2 regions of the Cellulomonas fengjieae genome follow, and region 2 is predicted to be linked to the other one. Evidence: predicted binding sites of a transcription regulator. Region 2 holds the regulator's gene; the other holds the start of a gene.
What was found. Region 2 encodes HrcA, which represses chaperone genes, less so after heat shock. Its sites were predicted from a motif close to TTNGCACTCGNNNNNNNCGAGTGCNAA; they were not measured.
Positions count from the first base shown of each region.

Region 1: groL (chaperonin GroEL) is a predicted target of HrcA. The motif match lies at 8,591-8,617, and genes of this name have one in related genera.

Region 1 is NZ_CP074404.1:436,789-448,225, forward strand. Features, by position in the region: gene KG102_RS02030 (response regulator) at 1-232, opposite strand, end outside; gene KG102_RS02035 (sensor histidine kinase) at 335-1,501, shown strand; gene KG102_RS02040 (hypothetical protein) at 1,708-2,121, shown strand; gene KG102_RS02045 (S24/S26 family peptidase) at 2,153-2,827, shown strand; gene KG102_RS02050 (hypothetical protein) at 2,824-3,654, shown strand; gene KG102_RS02055 (SGNH/GDSL hydrolase family protein) at 3,662-4,459, opposite strand; gene KG102_RS02060 (hypothetical protein) at 4,645-5,052, shown strand; gene KG102_RS02065 (uracil-DNA glycosylase) at 5,103-5,780, opposite strand; gene KG102_RS02070 (DUF3263 domain-containing protein) at 5,950-6,297, shown strand; gene KG102_RS02075 (LytR C-terminal domain-containing protein) at 6,394-6,972, shown strand; gene KG102_RS02080 (glycoside hydrolase family 15 protein) at 7,030-8,520, opposite strand; gene groL (chaperonin GroEL) at 8,769-10,397, shown strand; gene KG102_RS02090 (OmpA family protein) at 10,572-11,437, shown strand, end outside.
Region 2 is NZ_CP074404.1:2,417,330-2,428,766, reverse strand. Features, by position in the region: gene KG102_RS11230 (transglutaminase family protein) at 1-229, shown strand, start outside; gene KG102_RS11225 (maleylpyruvate isomerase family mycothiol-dependent enzyme) at 234-947, opposite strand; gene lepA (translation elongation factor 4) at 1,060-2,940, shown strand; gene hemW (radical SAM family heme chaperone HemW) at 2,948-4,165, shown strand; gene KG102_RS11210 (hypothetical protein) at 4,256-5,263, shown strand; gene KG102_RS11205 (DUF4870 domain-containing protein) at 5,273-5,647, opposite strand; gene KG102_RS11200 (DUF4870 domain-containing protein) at 5,644-6,021, opposite strand; gene KG102_RS11195 (hypothetical protein) at 6,729-7,415, shown strand; gene KG102_RS11190 (DUF3097 domain-containing protein) at 7,488-8,345, opposite strand; gene hrcA (heat-inducible transcriptional repressor HrcA) at 8,482-9,504, shown strand; gene dnaJ (molecular chaperone DnaJ) at 9,605-10,732, shown strand; gene KG102_RS11175 (16S rRNA (uracil(1498)-N(3))-methyltransferase) at 10,755-11,437, shown strand, end outside.

The DNA.
Region 1 (11,437 bases), 2.0 Mb from region 2:
GCCGCAGCGTGACGCCCAGGGCGATCCCGTTCCCGTCCGGCAGGTCGATGTCCATGATCACGCAGTCGACGGTGCCGGGCCGCAGCCGACGCGCAGCCTCGGCGGCCGTGCCGACGGCAGCGACCACCTGCAGCCCGGCGGTCCGGGACAGCGTGTGCTCGAGCATCGACCGGAACAGGGGCTGGTCCTCGACGACGGCGACGCGCAGCGGGGTGGTGCCGTTGTCAGTCATCGCGGCAAGTATCGTCGGCCGCTGTGCCCCGCGTCCCGCGCAGGGCCGGTACGCGTGTGACCCGTACGGGTGATATGGGCAACTGTCGACGGAGGGAGCGCGATGATCGTGTCTCCCGCCGACTCCGCGGCCGCGGTGGTCCGGCGCCGCACGGATGGTCGCCAGGACCGCATCACGCTCCTGCGGGCGACCGCGATCATCGCTGTCGGGTACGGCGCGGGCGCCGCTCTGCAGTCCACCTACGTGTACGCGACGCTCGTCCCCGAGTGGCTGGCGGTGCCCATCAGCGCCCGGCTCGGGGCGAACGCGGTCGCGGTCGTGGTGCTCGTCGGCGTGCTGGCCGTCCTCCAGGCGCACCGCACGCGGCCGTGGCCGTGGACGGCGCTGTGCATCGCCGCGGCGGCGGTGGTGGCCGGCATGGCCCGGTACCTGGCGCAGCTCGCCTTCGGTGTGTACGACGAGCCCAGTGCGGCGACCCGCGACGCGGAGGTGCTCAGTGGCTTCCTGCTGGGCGCGATCTCCGCCGGGCTCGGGATGTGGACGGTGGCCACGCGCCGGACCGCACGGGCGCGCACCCGGGCGGCGACGCGGGACGCCGTGCACGTCGAGCTCGCGCTCAAGGCCCTCGAGCAGGAGGAGATCCGCGTGCGGCGCGCGGTGGCCGAGGGCCTGCACGGCACGCTGCAGTCGAAGATGATCCTGATCGACGCGCGCCTCGGCGACGTCCTGAGCCGGGCCCAGGCGCTCGACGAGGGCGACGCCGAGTCGCTCGCGTGGGTGCGCCGCGAGCTCGACGAGGCCCGCGAGATCGACGTCCGCCAGATGAGCCGGCTGCTGTACCCGGAACGCGTGGAGCTCGGCCTGGTGCCCGCGCTGCGCGCGCTGCTCGGGCGCATCCCGGCCAGCGTGGCCACGCGGCTGACGGTGAGTGACGCCGTGCGGGCGATCGACGACCCGACGGACTCCGTCCTCACGCTCAGCGAGCGGCTCCTGGCGATCCGCGTGGTCGAGGAGGCCGTGACCAACGCCCTGAAGCACGGGCCGGCGTCGTCGATCACCGTGACCCTCGACGTGGCTCAGGACGTGCTGCACGTCAGCGTCCTGAACGACGGGGAGCTCTACGTGCCGGCCACCGCGGGTGCGCCGTCGGGCACGCAGCAGCTGAGCACGCGCCTGTCGTTCGTCGGCGGTCGCCTGGCGCTGACCCCCGGGCCCGAGAAGGGCGCGCGGCTCGAGGCCTGGCTCCCGCTGGGGGCGGGCGCGGAGTAGCGCGCAGGGCTGCGTCCGGCTTGACCGGAACGCCGCCTTTGACCGGGGTGAAAGAACCGGACATCCCGGGCCACCCGGGTGCTGCCACCCCCGGTGTTGGACGCGTGACCAACTCGGCGAGCCTACGTTCGCCACGACCGCCCACCGGCGCGTCACCGGTCGGCAGGTTCCGACCCGGCACTCATGTCGATCAGGAGATCTCCACCATGGCTTCCATCAAGTCGAAGAAGTCCCGCAAGGGCCTCGCCGTCGCGCTCGCCGTCCTCGGCGTCGCCGGCCTCTCGCTCGCGTCCGCGTCGCAGCTGTCGCTGAGCGGCACGCCCCAGCTCCAGGCCGGGGTGAACAACGTCGCCGGCTGCCAGACCACGCCGATCGCCGTCGCCTTCACCACGCCCACGATCGCGGGCGGCGAGTACAAGTCCACCTCGATCACGCTCAGCAGCTTCGACGCCGCCTGCACCACGGCCGGCGCGAAGTTCAAGGTCGCCCTGCTGGACACGAACGGCGCGGTCGTGCAGGAGACCGCCGCCGCGAACGTCGCCACCGGGGTTGCGACGATCGCGCTCACCACCGCGACGCCGAACACCATCGGCAAGGTCGCCGTCACGATCTTCAGCTGATCTCGACGGCCGATCGCGACACCGAGACCTCGTGACCGAGACGGGTCCGCCCGCCACACCCGACGCGCCGCTGGTGCGTCGGGTGTGGCGTGCTGCCGCCTCGGTCGTGATGTGGCTCGGCGTCGCGGCGGCCGCGTGGCTCCTCTGGCCGACGAACCTCGGCGGGTGCACCACGCTGACCATCGTCTCGGGTGAGTCGATGGAGCCGACGTACCAGACCGGCGACCTCGTGGTCACGCGCTGCGGGCAGCCCGCGGTCGGCGACGTGGTCCTCTACGAGCCGGTCGACCAGGGCGGCGGCCGCATCATCCACCGCCTGGTCGGCGGCGACGGCGAGAGCGGCTGGAAGGTGCAGGGCGACAACAACACCTGGGTCGACCCGTTCGTCCCGACCGACGCCGAGGTGCTGGGCATCGCCCGGCTGCACGTCCCGAGGCTCGGCATGGTGGCGACGATCCTCGCGACGCCGTTCGTGTGGGGCTCGCTCCTCGTCATCGCGCTGGCCGTCCTCGTGTGGCCCCGCGGCGAGGACGACGAGGAGCCCGCCGAGGACGGCGCCAGCGACGAGCCGTCCGACGAGGCGTCCGACGAGGCGTCCGTCGATCCCGAGGCCGCTGCTGACCGTGAGCCCGCCGCCGACCCCGCTTACCCCGCTGCCCCTGCCCGCGCCGACCCGGCGCTCGCGACCGCAGGGCGACTGCCGTGACCCGCCGGATGCCGCGGCCGGGACGCCGGACCGCGCTCGCCGCCGTGGTCGGCGCCCTGCTGCTGGCTCTGGTCGGCTCCTCGCTGGCCCAGGCCTCGGCCGTCTCGATCACCACCCGGCTCAAGCCGTTCACCACGAGCCAGAGCCGCTGCACGTCCCAGGCCGTCGGCGTCACCAACGTGGCGATCGCGGGCCCGACCGCCCGCGTCGTGGTCAGCGGCCTCGACCCCGCGCGGTGCGCCGGCCAGCCGCTCGCGGTCACCGTGTACGACCCCGCCGTCACCACGTGGCCCGCCGCGCGCCGGCTCGAGGTGACCGGCGCCGTCAGCACGTCGACCGCGACACTGACGGCGCCCACCGGCACGTTCACCCCCGCCGCCGGGCTCAAGGTGCGCGTGACGGTCGGCGGCTGGGAGGTCCCGGCCACCTGGACCTACACCACGCCGATCCCCCTCGTCAGCTGCACGGTCCCGGGCAGCACGTCGGCCACCTGCTCCGCCACGATCACCACCGTGGCGGGCGGCAACCCGGGCGAGTACCTCAGGACCATCCGGGTCACCGGCAGCGAGCTCTACTTCACCAGGTGGCAGGTCACGCTCAACCTGTCGGACCCCGCCCTGCCGTTCGTCGCGAGGTCGCTGCTCGACGTCGGGTCCGACCTGGTGCTGATCGGCACCTCGGGATGCGACGCGAACCCGCGGACGGTCACGGTGGAGGGCTCGAGCTCCTGGGCGTACGACTACACGTCCCTCTGGGTCCCGCGGACCTTCCAGGTGCGCGGGTACGCCGCCAACCAGGCGACGCCCATGCTGCTGAACTGCCCCTGAGCCCTGCTCAGTCGAGCGGCGAGAGGTCCGGTCGCTTGGGGACGCGCTGGTCACCGGACGACCTGCCGCGCAGCCGGCGCGTCGCCCACGGGTAGACGTGGGCGCGCACCCACGCGGCGTCCTCGCGGGCCTTGCGCATCCGCGGCGTCGGCCGCAGGGGCGTGAGCGGGTCGTCCCAGTCCTCCTGGTCCGGGGCCAGACCCAGGCCGACGAGGGCCGCCTGCGCCACGCGGGCGTGCCCCTCGGTCGTCAGGTGGATCCGGTCCTCGCTCCACATCCGCCAGTCGCGCAGCGAGCGCATGCCCCAGACGTCCACCACGTACGCGCCGTGCCGGCGCGCAATCGACCAGATGTGCGAGTTGTAGATCCCGACGCGGCTGCGCGTCGCCCGCATCAGCGGGCTGTCGACCGCATCCATCCCGGTCGCGAGCAGCACGTCCACCCCGGCCCGCCGCAGCCGGACGACGGCGTCCTCGAGGTTGCGGGCCATCCGGTCGACGTCGGCCGAGGGCCGCAGGGTGTCGTTGCCGCCCCCGACCAGGCTCACCAGGTCGGGGCCCAGCGCGAGCGCGGCGGGCACCTGCTCGACCAGGATCGGCCGCAGCAGCCGTCCGCGGATCGCGAGGTTCGCGTACTGCAGCGGCGGCTCGCCCGCGGCGGACCGGCGCGCCGAGAGGTGCGCCGCGAGGAGGTCGGCCCACCCGCGCTGCGGCGCCTCGGGGCCGTCCGGAGAGTCCCACAGGCCCTCCGTGAAGGAGTCGCCGAGCGCAACGTACCGGGACCAGGGCGGGGTCTGGTTGCTCACCGGGACATTGTGCCCGTGCGCACGGACTCCTCAACCGGGACCTCCGCCGACCGATCGACGGGGGTGAGGACCCTGCCCCGGTGACGGGACGGGGTGCGTCGCAGCGAACGTGCTGCGACGCCGGCGACCCGCAGGATGCAGGCGACGCCTCCACGCGCAGGACCGCGCCCATGGAGGGGAGCGTCATGACGTCGACCCGTTGGCGGGTGCGACCGCCGTCCGAGCGCCTCTTCTGGGCGAGCTCGCTCGCGGCGCTCGCCGTGGCGGGCATGCTGGCCGCCGAGCGCTTCGCGGACCAGACGGTGGTCCCGGGGGCCGCGGGATCCGGCTGCGACGCCGCGAGCGTCGACTGGGGCTACGAGGTCGAGCTGAGCCCCGGCACGGGCTCCTACTCGCTCGCGGGGGCCCGCTTCGACCACGTGCCGGAGGGGTGCGCCGGGCAGCAGGCGGTGATCTTCTACCGCGACGACGAGGAGGTGCAGCACCGGTCCAGCGTGGTGCTGTCCCCGGGCGTGGTGGACCACCTGGACCGGGACGTGTGGACGGCGCACACCCTGACCGCCGCGTCCTGGGGCATCGTCGCGGGGACCTGAGGGCCGCGACGGCGCGGCAGCGCAGGAACAACGCAGGAACAGCGCAGGGCTCAGGGCAGGGACCAGTCGACGGGGTCGGCCCCCTGCGCCACCAGGAGCTCGTTCACGCGCGAGAACGGCCGCGAGCCGAAGAAGCCGCGGCTGGCCGACAGCGGGCTCGGGTGCACGCTCTCGACCGTCGGCACGGCGCCCAGCGCAGGCTTCAGCGCCTGCGCGTCGCGGCCCCACAGCACCGCGACCAGCGGCCCGCCGCGCTCGACGAGGGCGGCGATCGCCCGGTCGGTGACCGCCTCCCACCCGCGGCGGCGGTGGGACGCCGGCTCACCCGGCCGGACCGTGAGCACCCTGTTCAGCAGCATCACGCCCTGGTCGGCCCACGGCGACAGGTCCCCGCTGCTGGGCGGCGCCACGCCCACGTCGGCCACGAGCTCGGTGAAGATGTTGACGAGGGAGCGGGGCAGCGGCCGGACGTGCGGCTGCACGGAGAACGACAGCCCCATCGGGTGCCCCGGCGTGGGGTAGGGGTCCTGTCCCACGATCAGCACCCGGACGTCGGCGAGCGGTCGGCGGAACGCTCGCAGCACCGCGTCACCGGCCGGCAGGTACGCGCGACCGGCGGCCACCTCGTCGCGCAGGAACTGGCCCGCGGCGCGCAGCTGCGGCTCGACGGGGGCGAGGGCGACGGCCCAGTCGGGCGCGACGAGCTGGTCGAGGGCTGCGGCGTTCACGTCGGCGAGGCTACCCAGTGGCGGCGGGCGCCGTCGGCGCGCGGCACACGGGGGACGACGCGCCGACCGTAATGACAGCCGTGTCATTACCGCCGTACGATGGCGCACGTCGCACAGACCCGTCGGGTGTGCGGCACGAGAGCAGCCGCGAGAGAGCACTGGAGGACGCATGGACGCCGCGACGATCACCATCGGATCGCTGCCGCAGGCCGGCGCCCGGTCCGAGGGCCACGCGGAGCACGGGCTCACTGGGCAGGGGCGCACTGGGCACGGGCTCTCCGAGCGCGACGAGCAGGTCCTCGCCTTCGAGCGGCAGTGGTGGAAGTACGCGGGTGCCAAGGAGTCGGCGATCCGCGAGCTGTTCGACATGTCGGCCACCCGGTACTACCAGGTGCTCAACGCCCTCATCGACGACCCGGCGGCCCTCGCGCACGACCCCATGCTGATCAAGCGCCTGCGTCGGATGCGCTCCTCGCGGCAGCGCGCCCGCACCGCCCGCCGCCTCGGCGACTCCTGATCCGGCGACGGCAGCGGACGTCGTCGCACGTGACACGGCACGTGCCCGCCCCTGGGTGGACCCGGGTCCGCCGCATGAGCCGTTAGCCTGTCCGCCGTGAGCAAGGCGGAGTACTCCTATCCCGAGGACGAGTTCGACGTCCCCTCGAATCCCGACGTCCCCCGCGGGGTCCATCGCGCACCGCGGTCGGCGTGGAGCAGGTGGTGGCCGTTCGCCGTCGTTCTCGTCGTCGCTCCGGTGCTCGCGTTCACCCTGGTGAACCTGGCGGCGCGGGACGGCAACCTCCCGGCACTCCCCGGCACGTCGAACCCGGCGGTGGAGCCGTCACCCGAGGCGCCGACCGAGGGCGAGACCGCTGCGGAGACGCCGCCGGTCGAGGAGCCCGTCGCGCCCCAGCCCGTCATGGACACGCCGATCGTCGTGCTCAACGCCGCCGGGATCGGTGGCCTCGCCGCGGAGCAGGCGGAGGAGCTCACGACCGCCGGCTTCACCGCGGTCACCACGGGCAACATCGAGGCGACGACGGACGACTCGGTCGTCTACTACGCCTCCGAGGACCAGAAGGTGACGGCGGACCTGGTGGCGCAGACGCTCGGGGTGGCCACCGTGACGGCCGGCGCGCCCAACGGCGGCACCGCGATCACCGTCGTCCTGGTCACGGACCCGGACGCCTGACCGGAGCGCCCGACCGGGACGCCTGACCGGGACGCCTGACCGCCCTGACTCTGCGCCTCACCCGGCGGCGTCGGGTCGGGACTCCAGCGCGTCGAGCGCGAGGAGCACGCACGCGGCGCTCCAGCCAAGAGGCGCCACCGCCGCGGGCGAGCCGTCCGCGAGGACCTTCTCCGGCAGCGACCCCGACGGCGTGCGGTGCTCGTCCAGGAACGTGAGCCACCCCTCCGCGCGCTCCCGGTCCCCGTTCTCGGCCGCGACCCAGGCGTACAGCGAGGTCTGGGGCGTCCACGAGACGCCGTCCTGGCGCCAGCCCGCACCCGGCGCGAGCCCGTTGGCGGGACGCAGCATCGTGGTCGCGGACGCCCGCCACGCCTCCTCGACGCCCGGCACCGCGGTCGTGACGAACGGCGGCAGCAGGAACGCGCTCGCCGCGTCGGCGTGGCCGCCGACCGCGTACCGGGCGAACCCGGTGCCGCCGAACGCGCGGACCACGGCGGCCTGGGTGCGGACCGACGCGTCCCGGGCGTCCCGGGCCAGCGCGTCGTCGCCGGTCAGCACGAGCAGCTCGGACGCCTGCTGGAGGCCGGCGACCAGCGGCGCCACCGTGCCCAGGGTCAGGGAGTCCTCGGGCACCTCCCAGTAGTCGGGCGAGGCGGGCGGCAGGCCGTCGTGCGCGACCAGGTCCATCGCGTGGCGGGTGGAGCGCTGCAGGAGGGGGCGCAGCCGGGTGGCCGCCGCGGCGCGCTCGCCGGGGTCGGCGATCTCCGCGAGCACGAGGCCGGCGGACCACAGCGCCCAGCCGGTGCCGTCCGTCTGGATGCCGCGCTCGTCCGGGGGCCCGGAACCGTCCGGGAGGTACCGCGCCTGGAAGGAGCCGTCCGGAGACTGCACCCGCTCCAGGAAGCCGAGGATCTCCAGGGCGTCCGGGACGTGGCCGGTCCGGGCCAGCGCCACGGCGACGAACGACGCGTCGCGCGGCCAGACGTACCGCCACTTCTGCGACCACGCGGCGACGGCCGCGCCGTCCGGGAGCTGGAGCGTGTGCAGGTCGAGCAGCGCCGCGCGCGCCATGTCCTCGTACGGCCCGCCGAGGCCGGGGACGGTGCCGGAGGCGAGCCAGGCGCGCTGGCGCTGCGCGACCGTGGCCGCCGCGCTCGCCGTCGCGCCGTGCCCCGTCCACGGCGCCCCGGCGACGACCTGCTGGAGGGTCCTCGCCGCGGGGTCGACCACGTGCGTGCCGGGCAGGAACGTGGCGTCGGTGCCGACCGCGAGGGGTACCCGCAGCCCCCCGGGGAACGTGGTCAGGCCCTCGAGGTACAGCGGGATCGTCGCGTACGCGGGGTTGGGCGGGCCGAAGACGGCCGCGGTGGCGGGGGGCGCCGTCGCGAGCGCCCCGGTGGGGACGGTGGCGACGAGCGCGGTGGTCGCCGCCACGACGAGCGCCGTGCCCACCAGCCCACCGGCGCGGCGGGACCGGTGCAGGTGGCGCGCGCGGCGCACGGGCACGACCGTCCCGCGGGCACGCCGAGCGGCAGTGACCGCGCCCACGTCGTGATGGTGCACACGCGCACGATAGCGGCCGCGGGGCCGGCGCAGGCCCTGCTCTGGGCGAACGCTGCTTGCACTCTCGGGGGTCGAGTGCTAACCATTGGACTTAGCACTCTCCGGTGGAGAGTGACAGAATCACCACGGCCGTCCGGTGAGGGCCGTCGCACGCGGGACAAGACCGCGGGTGGCGCGTCCGTCCGTCGCGGGCACCGTCGGCCGAACCGAACCCAGTGAAGGATCACAGCCCCATGGCCAAGATCATTGCCTTCAACGAGGAAGCCCGTCGCGGCATCGAGCGGGGACTGAACATCCTCGCCGACACCGTCAAGGTGACCCTCGGCCCGAAGGGCCGCAACGTCGTCCTGGACAAGAAGTGGGGCGCCCCCACGATCACCAACGACGGCGTCTCCATCGCCAAGGAGATCGACCTCGAGGACCCCTTCGAGAAGATCGGTGCCGAGCTCGTCAAGGAGGTCGCCAAGAAGACGGACGACGTCGCAGGCGACGGCACCACCACCGCCACCGTGCTCGCCCAGGCGCTCGTGCGTGAGGGTCTGCGCAACGTTGCCGCCGGCGCCAACCCGATCGCGCTGAAGAAGGGCATCGAGAAGGCCGTCGAGGCCGTCACCGCTGCCCTGCTCGCGCAGGCGAAGGACGTCGAGACCAAGGAGGAGATCGCCGCCACGGCCGCCATCTCCGCCGGCGACCAGGCGATCGGCGACCTGATCGCCGAGGCGCTCGACAAGGTCGGCAAGGAAGGCGTCATCACCGTCGAGGAGTCCAGCGCGCTGGGCCTCGAGCTCGAGCTCACCGAGGGCATGCGCTTCGACAAGGGCTTCCTGTCGGCGTACTTCGTCACCGACCCGGAGCGCCAGGAGGCCGTCCTGGAGGACGCCTACGTCCTGCTCGTCGAGTCGAAGATCTCGAACGTCAAGGACCTGCTGCCGCTGCTGGAGAAGGTCATCCAGGCCGGCAAGCCGCTGTTCATCGTCGCGGAGGACGTCGAGGGCGAGGCCCTGGCCACGCTCGTCGTCAACAAGATCCGTGGCCTGTTCAAGTCGGTCGCCGTCAAGGCCCCCGGCTTCGGCGACCGCCGCAAGGCGATGCTGCAGGACATGGCCATCCTCACCGGCGGCCAGGTCGTCTCCGAGACCGTCGGTCTCAAGCTCGACACGGTCGGCCTCGAGGTCCTCGGTACGGCGCGCAAGATCGTCGTCACCAAGGACGAGACCACCATCGTCGAGGGTGCGGGCGACAACGCCCAGATCCAGGGCCGCGTCTCGCAGATCCGTGCCGAGATCGAGAACTCGGACTCGGACTACGACCGCGAGAAGCTCCAGGAGCGCCTCGCCAAGCTCGCCGGCGGCGTCGCCGTCATCAAGGCGGGCGCGGCCACCGAGGTCGAGCTCAAGGAGCGCAAGCACCGCATCGAGGACGCCGTCCGCAACGCCAAGGCGGCCGTCGAGGAGGGCATCGTCGCCGGTGGTGGCGTGGCGCTCATCCAGGCCGGCAAGACCGCGTTCGAGGGCCTCAAGCTCGAGGGCGACGAGGCGACCGGTGCTGCGATCGTGAAGCTCGCGATCGAGGCCCCGCTCAAGCAGATCGCCATCAACGCCGGTCTCGAGGGCGGCGTCGTCGCCGAGAAGGTGCGCAACCTCCCCGTCGGTCACGGCCTGAACGCCGCGACCAACGTCTACGAGGACCTGCTCGCCGCGGGCGTCAACGACCCGGTGAAGGTCACGCGCTCCGCCCTGCAGAACGCGGCGTCCATCGCCGCACTGTTCCTGACCACCGAGGCCGTCGTGGCCGACAAGCCGGAGCGCAACCAGGCCCCGGCCGGTGGCGGCGGTGGCGAGGACTTCGGCGGCGGGTTCTGACCCGCAGCTGACATCGCTGAGGGGTCATCCCCAAGCAGAGAGCGGGCCGGTCACCTTCGGGTGGCCGGCCCGTCCTGCTGTCCCTGCCTGCGGAAACGCGCCTCGTGACGCCCTCGGGCATGGCACCATCTCGACGTGCTCGACCGCCGGGCGCGCCGATCCCAGGAGTGCAGAGTGCCCCACCCAGCCCGCACGACGGTCCGGACGTCGCTGTCCGCGGTCCTCGCCGTGCTCGCGTGCGTCGCGTGCAGCCCCGACGAGCCGCCGGTGCCGCCGCAGACCGACCGCCCGAGCGCCAGCCCGACGCCCGCCGCCGCGGACCCGGTGACGGCGGAGGTCGTGCTCGGGGGCGAGCCGATGTCCCTCGAGATCGGCCCGGTCGCGGTCACGGACGACGTCGGGGTGCTGCGGATCGCAGGTCCGGCCGACGCGCAGCTGCAGACCGGTCTCTGGGACGTGTTCATCTCGTCGAGCCCCGGCGCGAACGGTGTGCGACTCGTGGACCTGGCGGAGGGGACCGTCGCCACGCCGGCGCGCACGGCGAACGACAGGGCACTGGCCACGTGGGTGATGTCCGTGGGTGGCCCCGCGACGGACGCCGCCGCCGAGGCCGCGGGTGAGGAGACACAGGTGCAGTACGTCGCCTTCGCGGCGCCCACCACCGCGACCGTCGGCGTGCTGCTTCCCCATGGCGGCGGCCTGGTGCAGGGGGTGCCCGTCACCGAGGCGGAGGACGCTGGGGTGCTCACGATCCCGGTGTCCGAGATCCATGAGGATGCCGTGGCGACGGCGCCGGTCGCCGCCCTGGACACGTACAGCGAGTCGGCCGGCGGGCAGGTGCGGACCCGGAGCACGGAGGAGACCGTCACGGTGGCCATCGGCTCGGACGTGCTCTTCGGCGTCGACTCGGCCGACCTCGGGCCGCAGTCCGACGCTGCCCTGACGGCCGCCGCGCAGCAGGTCGCCGCGTACGACGGGGGATCCCTCGCGGTCGTCGGCCACACCGACGACGTCGCGGACGACGCCTACAACGAGGCCCT
Region 2 (11,437 bases):
GGAGGCGGAGGTCGGCACGACGGTCGTGGGCGACTCGCACGCCTGGGTCGAGTGGTGGGTGGGCGAGTGGTTCGCGTACGACGTCACCAACCGCGTCGTCGCCGGCGACCACCACGTGGTGCTGGCCCGGGGACGGTGCTACGACGACGTGCCGCCGTTGCGCGGGATCTACGCCGGTGCGGGCACGCAGGCGGCGGAGGTCCAGGTGCGGATCACGCGGGAGGCCTGACGGGTCAGGGCGTCAGCCGTCGGCCCAGCGCCTCACGCAGGGCCGCGCCGTCGCCCGTCGTGCTCAGGCGGTCGTCCTGCGGCGTGGTGCGCCCCCACAGCAGCAGCGCCAGGGCTGCCGCGGGGCCGCTGACCGTCACAGCCGGGTCGACCCGGCTCGTCGCGCCCAGCAGCCACGTCCGGTCGACGTCCGGCGCCACCAGGGCGACGGGTGCGGGCAGCGCGTCCATGCGGCCCATCCGCTCCTGGCGGGGCTGCAGCACCGTGACGACCTCGTCGACGGTGTCGGCCCACAGCGTCGGCGCCGCCGCGAGGTCCAGGCGGCCCGCCGTGCGCAGGTCCCACAGGTGCACGAGCGTCTCGTGCGTCTGGCGGCGATGCCAGAACGACGCCGTCCCGGTGTCGTCGAGGGTCCACGCGGGTGTGTCCGGGCCGAGCGCCGTCAGGGTGTCGTGCAGCTCGGCGGCGCAGGTGGCGTAGAGGTCCTCGAGGTCGAACGGGCCGCGGCCCAGCGGCGTCTCCTGCCTGCGGCGGGCCTGCCCTGCGGCCCAGTGGTGGATGCGGGCGAGGTGGACGACCAGGTTCCGCACGCGCCAGCGGCCGCACCACGGGACGGGGGTGGTGGGGTCGACGAGCGGGATCGTGGCGAGGAAGTCCGCCTGCAGGGCGCCGAGCACCGACAGGAGGTCGGGCGGCGCATCGGCCCGGTCCGTGGTCATGGGACCATGGTGGGATAGACCACCGACGGCCGACAGGCAGTCACCGGTCACCGTTCGTCGGGAAGGCGCCAGCACGTGCGCTGCCCGACTCCGACGCCCAGGAGCAGTTCGCTTGTCCCCGATCCCGAGTGCAGCCGCGTCGTCGCGCATCCACCCCGCGGCCACCGCGCCCGAGCTGCTGCGCAACTTCTGCATCATCGCGCACATCGACCACGGCAAGTCGACGCTGGCCGACCGCATGCTGCAGCTCACCGGCGTGGTCGACTCGCGCGCCATGCGTGCGCAGTACCTGGACCGGATGGACATCGAGCGCGAGCGCGGCATCACCATCAAGTCGCAGGCCGTCCGCATGCCGTGGGGCGTCGGCGAGGACGCCTTCGCGCTGAACATGATCGACACCCCCGGGCACGTCGACTTCACCTACGAGGTGTCCCGGTCGCTGGCCGCCTGCGAGGGCGCCGTGCTGCTGGTCGACGCCGCGCAGGGCATCGAGGCCCAGACGCTGGCCAACCTGTACCTCGCCCTGGAGAACGACCTGACGGTCATCCCGGTGCTGAACAAGATCGACCTGCCAGCCGCTCAGCCCGAGCGGTACGCGGAGGAGCTGGCCAAGCTCATCGGCGGCGACCCGGAGGACTGCCTGCGGGTCTCCGGCAAGACCGGTGCCGGCGTCGAGCAGCTGCTGGACCGCATCGTCGAGCTCGTCCCGCCGCCCACGGGTGACGCGGACGCCCCCGCCCGCGCCATGATCTTCGACTCCGTGTACGACACCTACCGCGGCGTCGTCACCTACGTGCGGGTGGTCGACGGCAACCTGAACCCGCGCGAGAAGATCGTCATGATGTCGACGCGCGCGACCCACGAGCTGCTCGAGATCGGCGTCATCTCCCCGGAGCCGGTGCCCACCAAGGGGCTCGGTGTCGGCGAGGTCGGCTACCTGATCACGGGCGTGAAGGACGTGCGCCAGTCGAAGGTCGGTGACACGGTCACCAACGCCAGCAAGCCGGCCGCTTCGGCGCTGGGCGGGTACTCCGACCCCAAGCCGATGGTGTTCTCCGGCCTGTACCCGATCGACGGCACCGACTACCCGATCCTGCGCGACGCCCTCGACAAGCTGAAGCTCAACGACGCGGCGCTGAACTACGAGCCCGAGACCTCCGTCGCGCTGGGCTTCGGGTTCCGCGTCGGCTTCCTGGGCCTGCTGCACCTCGAGATCATCCGCGAGCGGCTGGAGCGCGAGTTCGACCTCGCCCTGATCTCGACCGCCCCGAACGTGGTCTACGAGGTCACGCTCGAGGACAAGAGCGTCGTCACGGTCACCAACCCGAGCGAGTTCCCCACGGGCAAGATCGGTGAGGTCCGTGAGCCGGTGGTCAAGGCCACGATCCTGGCGCCCAGCGAGTTCATCGGCGCGATCATGGAGCTGTGCCAGACCAAGCGCGGCGACCTGCAGGGCATGGACTACCTGTCCGAGGACCGCGTCGAGCTGCGCTACCTGCTGCCCATGGCCGAGATCGTGTTCGACTTCTTCGACCAGCTGAAGTCCAAGACCCGCGGGTACGCGAGCCTCGACTACGAGCGCGTCGGTGACCAGGTCGCGGACCTGGTGAAGGTCGACATCCTGCTGCAGGGCGAGACGGTCGACGCGTTCAGCGCGATCGTGCACCGCGACAAGGCCTACGCGTACGGCGTCATGATGACCGCCAAGCTCAAGGAGCTCATCCCGCGCCAGCAGTTCGAGGTGCCGATCCAGGCGGCCATCGGCGCCCGGATCATCGCCCGCGAGACCATCCGGGCCATCCGCAAGGACGTCCTGGCCAAGTGCTACGGCGGCGACATCACGCGTAAGCGCAAGCTGCTGGAGAAGCAGAAGGAGGGCAAGAAGCGCATGAAGACGATCGGCCGGGTCGACGTGCCGCAGGAGGCCTTCATCGCCGCGCTCTCCAGCGAGCCCGCGGGGTCGGCCGGCGGCAAGGACGCGAAGAAGAAGTGACCTGAGCATGGCAGCCCTGCCCGACGGCGACGCCGCTCCCGACGACGGCCGCCTGCCAGGCTCGGTGCGCGCGGGCGTCGCCGAGCGGGCGTTCGGCGTCTACCTGCACGTGCCGTTCTGCCGGGTGCGCTGCGGGTACTGCGACTTCAACACCTACACCGCGACCGAGCTGGGCGGCGGGGCGAACCAGCACGCCTACGCGGACACCGCGCTGCGGGAGATCGCCCTGGCGGCCGACGTCCTCGCGGACCTGCCGAGGCGGCCGGTGAGCACGGTCTTCGTCGGCGGCGGCACCCCCACCGTGCTGTCGGTGCCCGACCTGGCGCGGATGCTCGGCGGGGTCCGGGACGCGTGGGGCTTCGCCGACGACGTCGAGGTGACCACCGAGGCCAACCCCGACTCGGTCACGCCGCAGTCGCTGCAGGCGTTGGCCGACGCCGGCTTCACCCGCGTCTCCTTCGGCATGCAGTCGGCCGTCCCGCACGTCCTGGCGACCCTGGACCGCACCCACGACCCCCGACGGATCCCCGACGTCGTGCGCTGGGCGCGCGAGGCGGGGCTGGCGGTCTCGCTGGACCTCATCTACGGCACGCCGGGGGAGTCGCTCGACGACTGGCGCACCAGCGTCGAGGCGGCGCTCGCGACGGGCGTCGACCACGTGTCCGCCTACGCGCTCGTGGTCGAGCCCGGCACCCGGATGGCCGTGCAGGTGCGCCGCGGCGAGCTCGAGCTGCCGGACGGCGACGACCAGGCGGCCAAGTACGAGCTGGCGGACGACCTGTTCGAGGCGGCCGGCCTGCACTGGTACGAGGTCAGCAACTGGGCGCGGACGCCCGCGGACGCCTGCCGGCACAACCTCGCGTACTGGCGCGGCGACGACTGGTGGGGCGTCGGTCCCGGGGCGCACAGCCACGTGGGCGGCGTGCGCTGGTGGAACGTCAAGCACCCGCGCGCGTACGCCGACCGGCTCGACCGGGGGCTGAGCCCGGCGGCCGGGCGGGAGACGGTCAGCGGCGAGGGGGCTGTGCTCGAGCGGCTGATGCTCGGCCTGCGCCTGGCCGGGGGCCTGGCGCTCGACGACCTCCCGGTGCGGGCGCGCCCGGCGGTGGCCGGACTCGTCGCCGACGAGCTGGTGGACGGCCGCGCGGCGATCGGCGGGCGCGTCGTGCTGACCCGCCGCGGTCGGCTGCTCGCGGACGCGGTGGTCCGGGACCTGGCCGGCTGACGAGTCCTCGGGGCACCTCCACCCTGAGGTAGGCCGGTCTCCGTCCGACGGGGGTGTTGCAGCGAGCCGTCGGCCGCGACGATGCCGTTCATGGACCCCGCCTCGCCGCCCGCGCCCGCGTCGCGCGCGCGGCCCCGGATCCTGGCGTTCGTGCTGCTGGTCACCGCGCCCGTGTGCGCGGAGTACCTGCAGGCCTACGACCCGGCGAGCACCGGGGACCCCGCGGCGCTGCTCGTCGGCCTGCTCGTGCTGGCGCCGCTGTACGGGGCCCCCGCCCTGCTGATCCGGGAGATCGCCGCACGTGCGCGCCTGCACTGGACCGGGATCCTGGCGCTGGCGGCCGCGGCCGGGACCCTGCAGGCCGGCGTCGTCGACCAGTCCCTGTTCGCCACCACCTACGCCGGCTACGACGACTGGGCCGAGCAGCTGCGTCCCACGTTCGTCGCTCCGCTCGGGCTGAGCGCCGCGACGGCGCTGAACTTCCTCGTCGGACACGCCGTCTGGAGCTTCGCGGCGCCGATCGCGCTGGTCGAGGGCCTCGACCGGCCCGGACCGCGGCGCTCGTGGCTTCGAGCCCCCGGGCTGGTCGCTGCGACGGTGCTGTACGCCGCCGCTGCCGCGCTCGTCTGGTCCGACGTCAGGAGCGCGGGCAGCGACCGGGCTTCGGCCGCGCAGCTGGTCGGCGCGCTGCTGGTCGTCGGCGTCCTGGTCGGGGCCGCGTTCACGTTCGGCCGCCGGACCCTGCCGACGCCGACGGGAGCACGGGTGCCGCCACCGGTGGCGGTGCTCTGCCTCGTGCTCACCGCGGCCGTCGGGTACGTCCTCGTGCCGCCGACCTGGTTCGGCGTCGCCGTCGGCGTGGGCGTCCTCGGGGTGGCGGGCGCCGTGGTCGTGCACTGGTCGCGGTCGGCCGCCTGGGACCCGAGGCGGGTGGCGGCCGTCGGCGGCGCGGCCGTCGTCGCGCGGGCGCTGGTCGGCTTCGCGTCGGTCACCGAGATGACGCCCCGCCCGTCGGGCGGGTACGGGCAGAACATCGTCCTGCTCGCCCTGGCGCTCGTCCTCGTGCGGGCCGCGACGCACACGGGCCGCGACCGCTAGGTCCGCCGGTCAGCTCACCATGCGGAGGCTGACCGGGTACCGGTACCACTCGAACCGCGAGGCGGCGACCCCTCCGAGGATCGGGAACACCAGCTGGACGAGCCCGAGGACCGGCACGAGCACCAGGGCGGCCAGGCCGAAGGTCGCGAGGGTGACGGCCACCACCGCGACGACGGCCAGCAGCAGCGTGAGCTGGAAGTTCAGCGACTCCTTGGCCTGGTCCTCCACATAGCGTCCGCGTCCGCGGAACGCGAGCAGGATCACCAGCGGGGCCACCCAGCCGCCCAGCAGCGCCAGCAGGTGGGCCAGCATCGCCCAGTTGCGCTCCTCGTCGGGTCGCAGCGGGGGTGGCCCGTAGACGGGACCGGTCCAGGGTGCGGTCATCGGACCAGCTCGATGCTGTACGGGTAGCGGTAGGTGCCACCGCGCTGGACGGCGAGCGCCGCCACGACGCTCAGCACCAGGCTCGCGATGCTGATCGCGATGAACCCGATCCGGCCGATCACACCCAGCACGGGCACGGAGCGCAGGATGGTGCACACGACGAGCCCGATGAGGACCGTGAGCTGGAAGTTGAGTGCGACGCGGGCCTCGGCGACGGCGAGGGTGCTCTTCTCGCGGTTGACCAACCAGACGACGAGCGCGGGAAGCCAGCCGATCCAGAAGTACGCCAGGATCCCTCCGAGGTGCGCCAGCATCGCCCAGGTGCGGGCCTGGTCCGCGCCGCTCGAGGCAGGGCGGTGGTCGTCGTAGGACATGGGTCGTCGCTCCTCGGGTCGGCCGTGCGCTCACGGCACGCGCAGCCTACCGAGGGCGCCTGGCCAGCGCGTGCCGACGGGACGCAGCCGCCGAGGGGCGACCAGCGGCCGCGTTCCTTGACACGCCAGGTCCGCCGCGGGTTCCCTGGCAGAGGGCGACGACCGCCCTGTGACCAGGGAGGCCACGCATGAGCGAGAACCCGGGCGGCACTGCGCCGCGCGACGACGACCACCCGGCCCAGCCGGACCCGACCGGCCCCGCCGACCCGGGGACGGGGTCGCCGGCACCGTCCCGTCCGACCGAGCCGGACGCACCGGAACCCGCCCCGGGCTCAAGCCCGGACACACCCTCCACACCGCCTACCCCGCCGGTCGAGCCGGCGGCGCCACCGGTCGCCCCGTCTCCCGCACCCCCCGTCGCGCCTTCGGCGCCGCCGACACCTCAGGCACCGCCGACACCTCAGGCGCCGCCGACACCTCAGGCGCCGCCGACACCTCAGGCGCCGCCGGCACCGCCGTACGGGCAGCCGTCGACCGGTTCGCCCTACGGCCAGCCGCCGGCCGGCTCCCCGCCGTACGGCCAGCCTCCGTACGGGCAGCCGCCCGCAGGCTCGCCGCCGTACGGGCAGCCGTCGGCCGCCGGGTACCCGCCCGGCTACGCCGAGCCCGGGGCGTTCCCGCCACCGGCGGCCGGCTACGGCCAAGCCGTGCCGCCGTCGCCCATCGGGGAGTCGTTCTCCTACGGCTGGAAGAAGTTCACGCAGTTCGGCGGCATCTTCGTCGGCGCCGCGCTGGTGTGGCTGGTCGGGGCCGCGATCGTGCTGGTGGTCCTCTCGCTGATCTTCGGCGGCTTCGGTGCCCTGCTCGACCCGGACGGTCGCGGCATGCGACCCACCCTCAGCATCGTCGCGTCGCTGGGCGCGTTCGTCGTCTCGGCGGCGGCGTTCCTGATCGGCTACCTGGTCCAGGCGGCGTTCATCCGGGCGGCGCTCGACGTGACGGACGGCCGGCGGATCTCGTTCGGCGACTTCTTCAAGTTCCCGGACCCGGGTCCCGTCCTGCTGACCGCGCTGCTGCTGGCCGCGATCAACATCGTGCTCAACCTCGTGCCGTTCTTCGGCCAGCTGCTCTCGTTCGTGGCCGGCTTCCTGCTGCTGTTCACCTTCTGGTTCGTGATCGACAAGCACCTGAGCCCGGTCGACGCGATCAAGGCGAGCTACCAGCTCATCGTGGCGAACCTGTCGACGACGATCCTGTTCTACCTGTTGTCCGTGGTCGTCGTCTTCGCCGGTGCGATCGTGTGCGGCGTCGGCCTCTTGGTGGCGCTCCCCGTCGTGCTCGTGGCGACCGCGTTCCTGTTCAAGCGGCTCCTGGGCGACCCGATCTCCGCCTGACGGACGTCGCACCAGCCCGACCGACGGGCGACGTCCGGACGGTGCCCGGTCCGCCTCGGCGGCCGGGCACCGTCATGCGGTGACGAAGTCGATGAGCTCCTCGACGCGGCCGAGCAGGCTGGGCTCCAGGTCGGCGTAGCTGCGCACGGAGCGCAGGATCCGCTGCCACGCGCGCGCCACGTCCGCCTGCTCGTCGGCCGGCCAGCCGAGCTCGCGCAGGATGCCCCGCTTCCACTCCGTGCCGCGCTCGATGACCGGCCAGGCATCCAGGCCGACGCGCTCGGGACGCACCGCCTGCCAGACGTCGACGTACGGGTGCCCGAGCACGAGCACCGAGCCGGCGGGCATCCCGCGGACGGCCTCGTCGGCGATCCGGGTCTCCTTGGACCCGGGGACCAGGTGGTCGACGAGGACGCCGACGCGGCGACCGGGCCCGGGTGCGAAGTCGCGCAGCGCCGCCGCGAGGTTGTCGACGCCGTCCAGCAGCTCGACCACGACCCCCTCGAGCCGCAGGTCGTCACCCCAGACCTTCTCCACGAGCTCGGCGTCGTGCTTGCCCTCGACCCAGATCCGGCTGCCCCGGGCGACGCGGGCGCGGGCGTCGTGCACCGCCACCGAGCCGGACGCCGTGCGGGTGGGGCGGGCCGGCGCGGAGGCTCGCACGGGTGCGGTCAGCGCGACGGGCTCGCCGTCGACCCAGAAGCCGCGACCGAGCGGGAACGTGCGCGTGCGGCCGCGGCGGTCCTCGAGCACGACCACGTGCTGGCCGCCGGACTTCTCCACCCGGACCACCGCACCGACCCACCCGGTGGTGACCTCCTCGACGACGAGGCCGGTCTCGGCGGCCTGCGGGCGACTGGTGCGGGCAGGCCGGTGGTGCGTCTGCCCGGAGCCCCCGAGCACGTCCGAGCCGTAGCGGTCCTCGTTCACCCGGGCAGCCTAGAGGTCCGTGCCGGCGTGACGGTCGAGGCACGCGGCGGACGCCCCGTGGGTGTCGGGTGCGCGGCGTAGGATTGGCACTCGACGAGCACGAGTGCTACCCACGAGATCGGGCGAAGGAGGCGGCATGAGCGAGGACAGGCGGCTGGACGTGCTGCGCGCGATCGTCGAGGACTACGTCGCGACCAAGGAACCGGTGGGCTCGCGCGCCCTCGTCGAGCGGCACTCGCTCGGGGTGTCGCCCGCGACCATCCGCAACGACATGGCGGCGCTCGAGGAGGGCGGGTACATCGCCCAGCCGCACACCTCCGCAGGCCGGGTCCCGACCGACAAGGGCTACCGCCTGTTCGTCGACCGGCTCTCGACCATCAAGCCGCTGTCGAGCCCGGAGCGCCGGGCGATCGGCGCGTTCCTGGAGAGCGCGCAGGACCTCGACGACGTCGTGGACCGTGCGGTGCGGCTCATCGCCCAGCTCACGCAGCAGGTCGCCGTCGTGCAGTACCCGTCGCTGCGGCGCTCGGCGCTGCGGCACGTGGAGCTGGTGCCGGTGGGCGCGCGTCACCTGCTGGTGGTCATCATCACCGACACCGGCCGCGTGGAGCAGCGCACCCTCGAGCTCGTCTCGGACCTCGACGAGTCGGTCGTCGCGCGCCTGCGGACCCGGCTCAACGTCAGCGCGGCGGGGCGCCGTCTGTCCGAGCTGCCCGTCGTGCTGAGCGAGCTGACCGAGGCCTTCGCGCCGGACGACCACCCGCTGGTGCACGCGGCCGTGGGCGTCGTCGAGGAGACGCTGGCCCAGGAGAGCGAGGAGCGTGTCGTGCTGGCGGGGACCGCCAACCTCGCGCGCGCAGGCAGCTCCGACGTCCGCGCCATCGGGCCGGTCCTGGAGGCGCTCGAGGAGCAGGTGGTGCTCCTGCGCCTGCTCTCGGAGATGGCCGAGGACTCCGCGGCCGTGGCGGTGCGGATCGGCCGGGAGACGCAGCACGAGGGGCTGGTCGAGACGAGCTTCGTCACCACCGGCTACGGCGACGAGGGTGGTGGCTCGGTCGCGCGCATCGGCTCCATCGGGCCGCTGCGGATGGACTACCCCGGCACGATGTCCGCGGTGCGGGCGGTGGCCAGGTACCTGACCCGCATCCTCGCCCAGTGACAGGCCCGACGACCCCCGCGACGACCCCGACCGAGACCCCTGCAGAGACCCCCGCAGCGACACACCCGACGACGAACGCTGGAAGCGAGCAGACCCTCCTGTGACCGACTACTACGAGATCCTCGGTGTGCCGCGTGACGCGACGCCGGAGCAGATCAAGAAGGCGTACCGCAAGCTCGCGCGCGAGCACCACCCCGACGTGGCGGGCACGGACGCCGGCTCCGACGACAGGTTCAAGGACGTCTCGCGCGCCTACGACGTGCTCGGCAACCCCGAGAAGCGCCGCGCGTACGACCTGGGCGGCGACCCGTCGTCCCCCGGGGGCGGCATGGGCGGCGGGTTCGGCTTCCAGGACATCTTCGAGACGTTCTTCGGTGCCGCCACCGGCGCCGCCGCGCAGCGTGGCCCGATCCCGCGCGCCCGGCGCGGTCAGGACGCCCTCGTGCGGCTCGACCTGGACCTCGCGGACGTCACCTTCGGTGTGCACAAGGACGTGCCCGTCGACACGGCCGTGCTGTGCCCGACGTGCAACGGCTCATGCTGCCGGCCCGGCACCTCGCCCCGGACCTGCGAGGTCTGCGGCGGGCGCGGCTCGGTCCAGCGGGTGGCCCGGTCGTTCCTCGGTCAGGTCATGACGACGCAGCCCTGCGCGGCGTGCCACGGGTTCGGCACGGTCATCCCCGAGCCGTGCACCGAGTGCTCGGGCGAGGGCCGCGTGCGCTCGCGCCGGACGCTCAGCGTCGACGTCCCGGCCGGCGTGGACACGGGCACGCGGATCAAGCTCACCGGCCAGGGCGAGGTCGGTCCCGCCGGCGGTCCCGCGGGCGACGTCTACCTCGAGGTGCGCGAGCGCAAGCACGACACCTTCGTGCGCCGCGGTGACGACCTGCACGCCACGCTCGAGGTGCCGATGACCGCCGCCGCCCTGGGCACGGTGCTCACGCTCGACACGCTGGACGGTCCGCGCGACGTCGACCTGCGTCCCGGTACCCAGCCGTCCCAGATCGTGTCGATCAAGGGCCTGGGCGTCGGTCACCTGCACGCCCCCGGCCGCGGCGACCTGCACGTCCACGTCGAGGTGCACGTCCCGACGGCGCTGGACGAGGAGCAGGCCGAGCTGCTGCGACGGCTCGCGGCGCTGCGCGGCGAGGAGCGCCCCGAGTCCCGGCTCGCGGCCTCCAGCTCCGGCGTGTTCGCCAAGCTGCGCGACAAGCTCTCCGGCCGGTGAGCGTGCCGGCGCCGGGCGCGGCATGAGCGCGCCCGTCTTCCTGGCCGACCCCGGCACGCTCGACGCGGTCACCGACGGTGGCACCTACCTGCTCGAGGGGGCCGAGGGACGGCACGCCGGCGTCGTGCAGCGGCGCGGCCCCGGGGAGCGGGTCGACGTCGTGGACGGCGCGGGGGTGCGCCTGCGCGGGGTGGTGGGCGCGGTGAGCGGTGACGGCGTGCTGGTGCACGTGCAGCAGCGGGTCGTCGAGGAGCGTCCCGCGGTGGTGCTCGTGCTCGTGCAGGCGCTCGCCAAGGGCGACCGCGACGAGCTGGCGATCGAGGCCGCGACCGAGGTGGGTGTCGACGCGGTCGTCCCCTGGCAGGCCGAGCGCTCGATCGTGGTGTGGCGCGGGGACCGGGCGGCCAAGAGCCGTGCCCGCTGGCTGGGCACCGTGCGGGCGGCCACCAAGCAGTCGCGGCGGGCACGGGTGCCCGAGGTCGAGACCGCGCTCGACTCGCGCGGGCTGGTCGAGCGCGTCCGCGCCGTCGCGGACGGCGGCGGCGCGGCTCTCGTCCTGCACGAGGCCGCGACGCAGTCCCTCGCGTCGGCCCCGCTGCCGGAGTCGGGCGAGTGCCTCGTCGTCGTGGGGCCGGAGGGCGGCATCGGCGACGGTGAGCTCGGTCGCCTGGTCGAGGCGGGGGCACGAGCCGTGCGCCTCGGCCC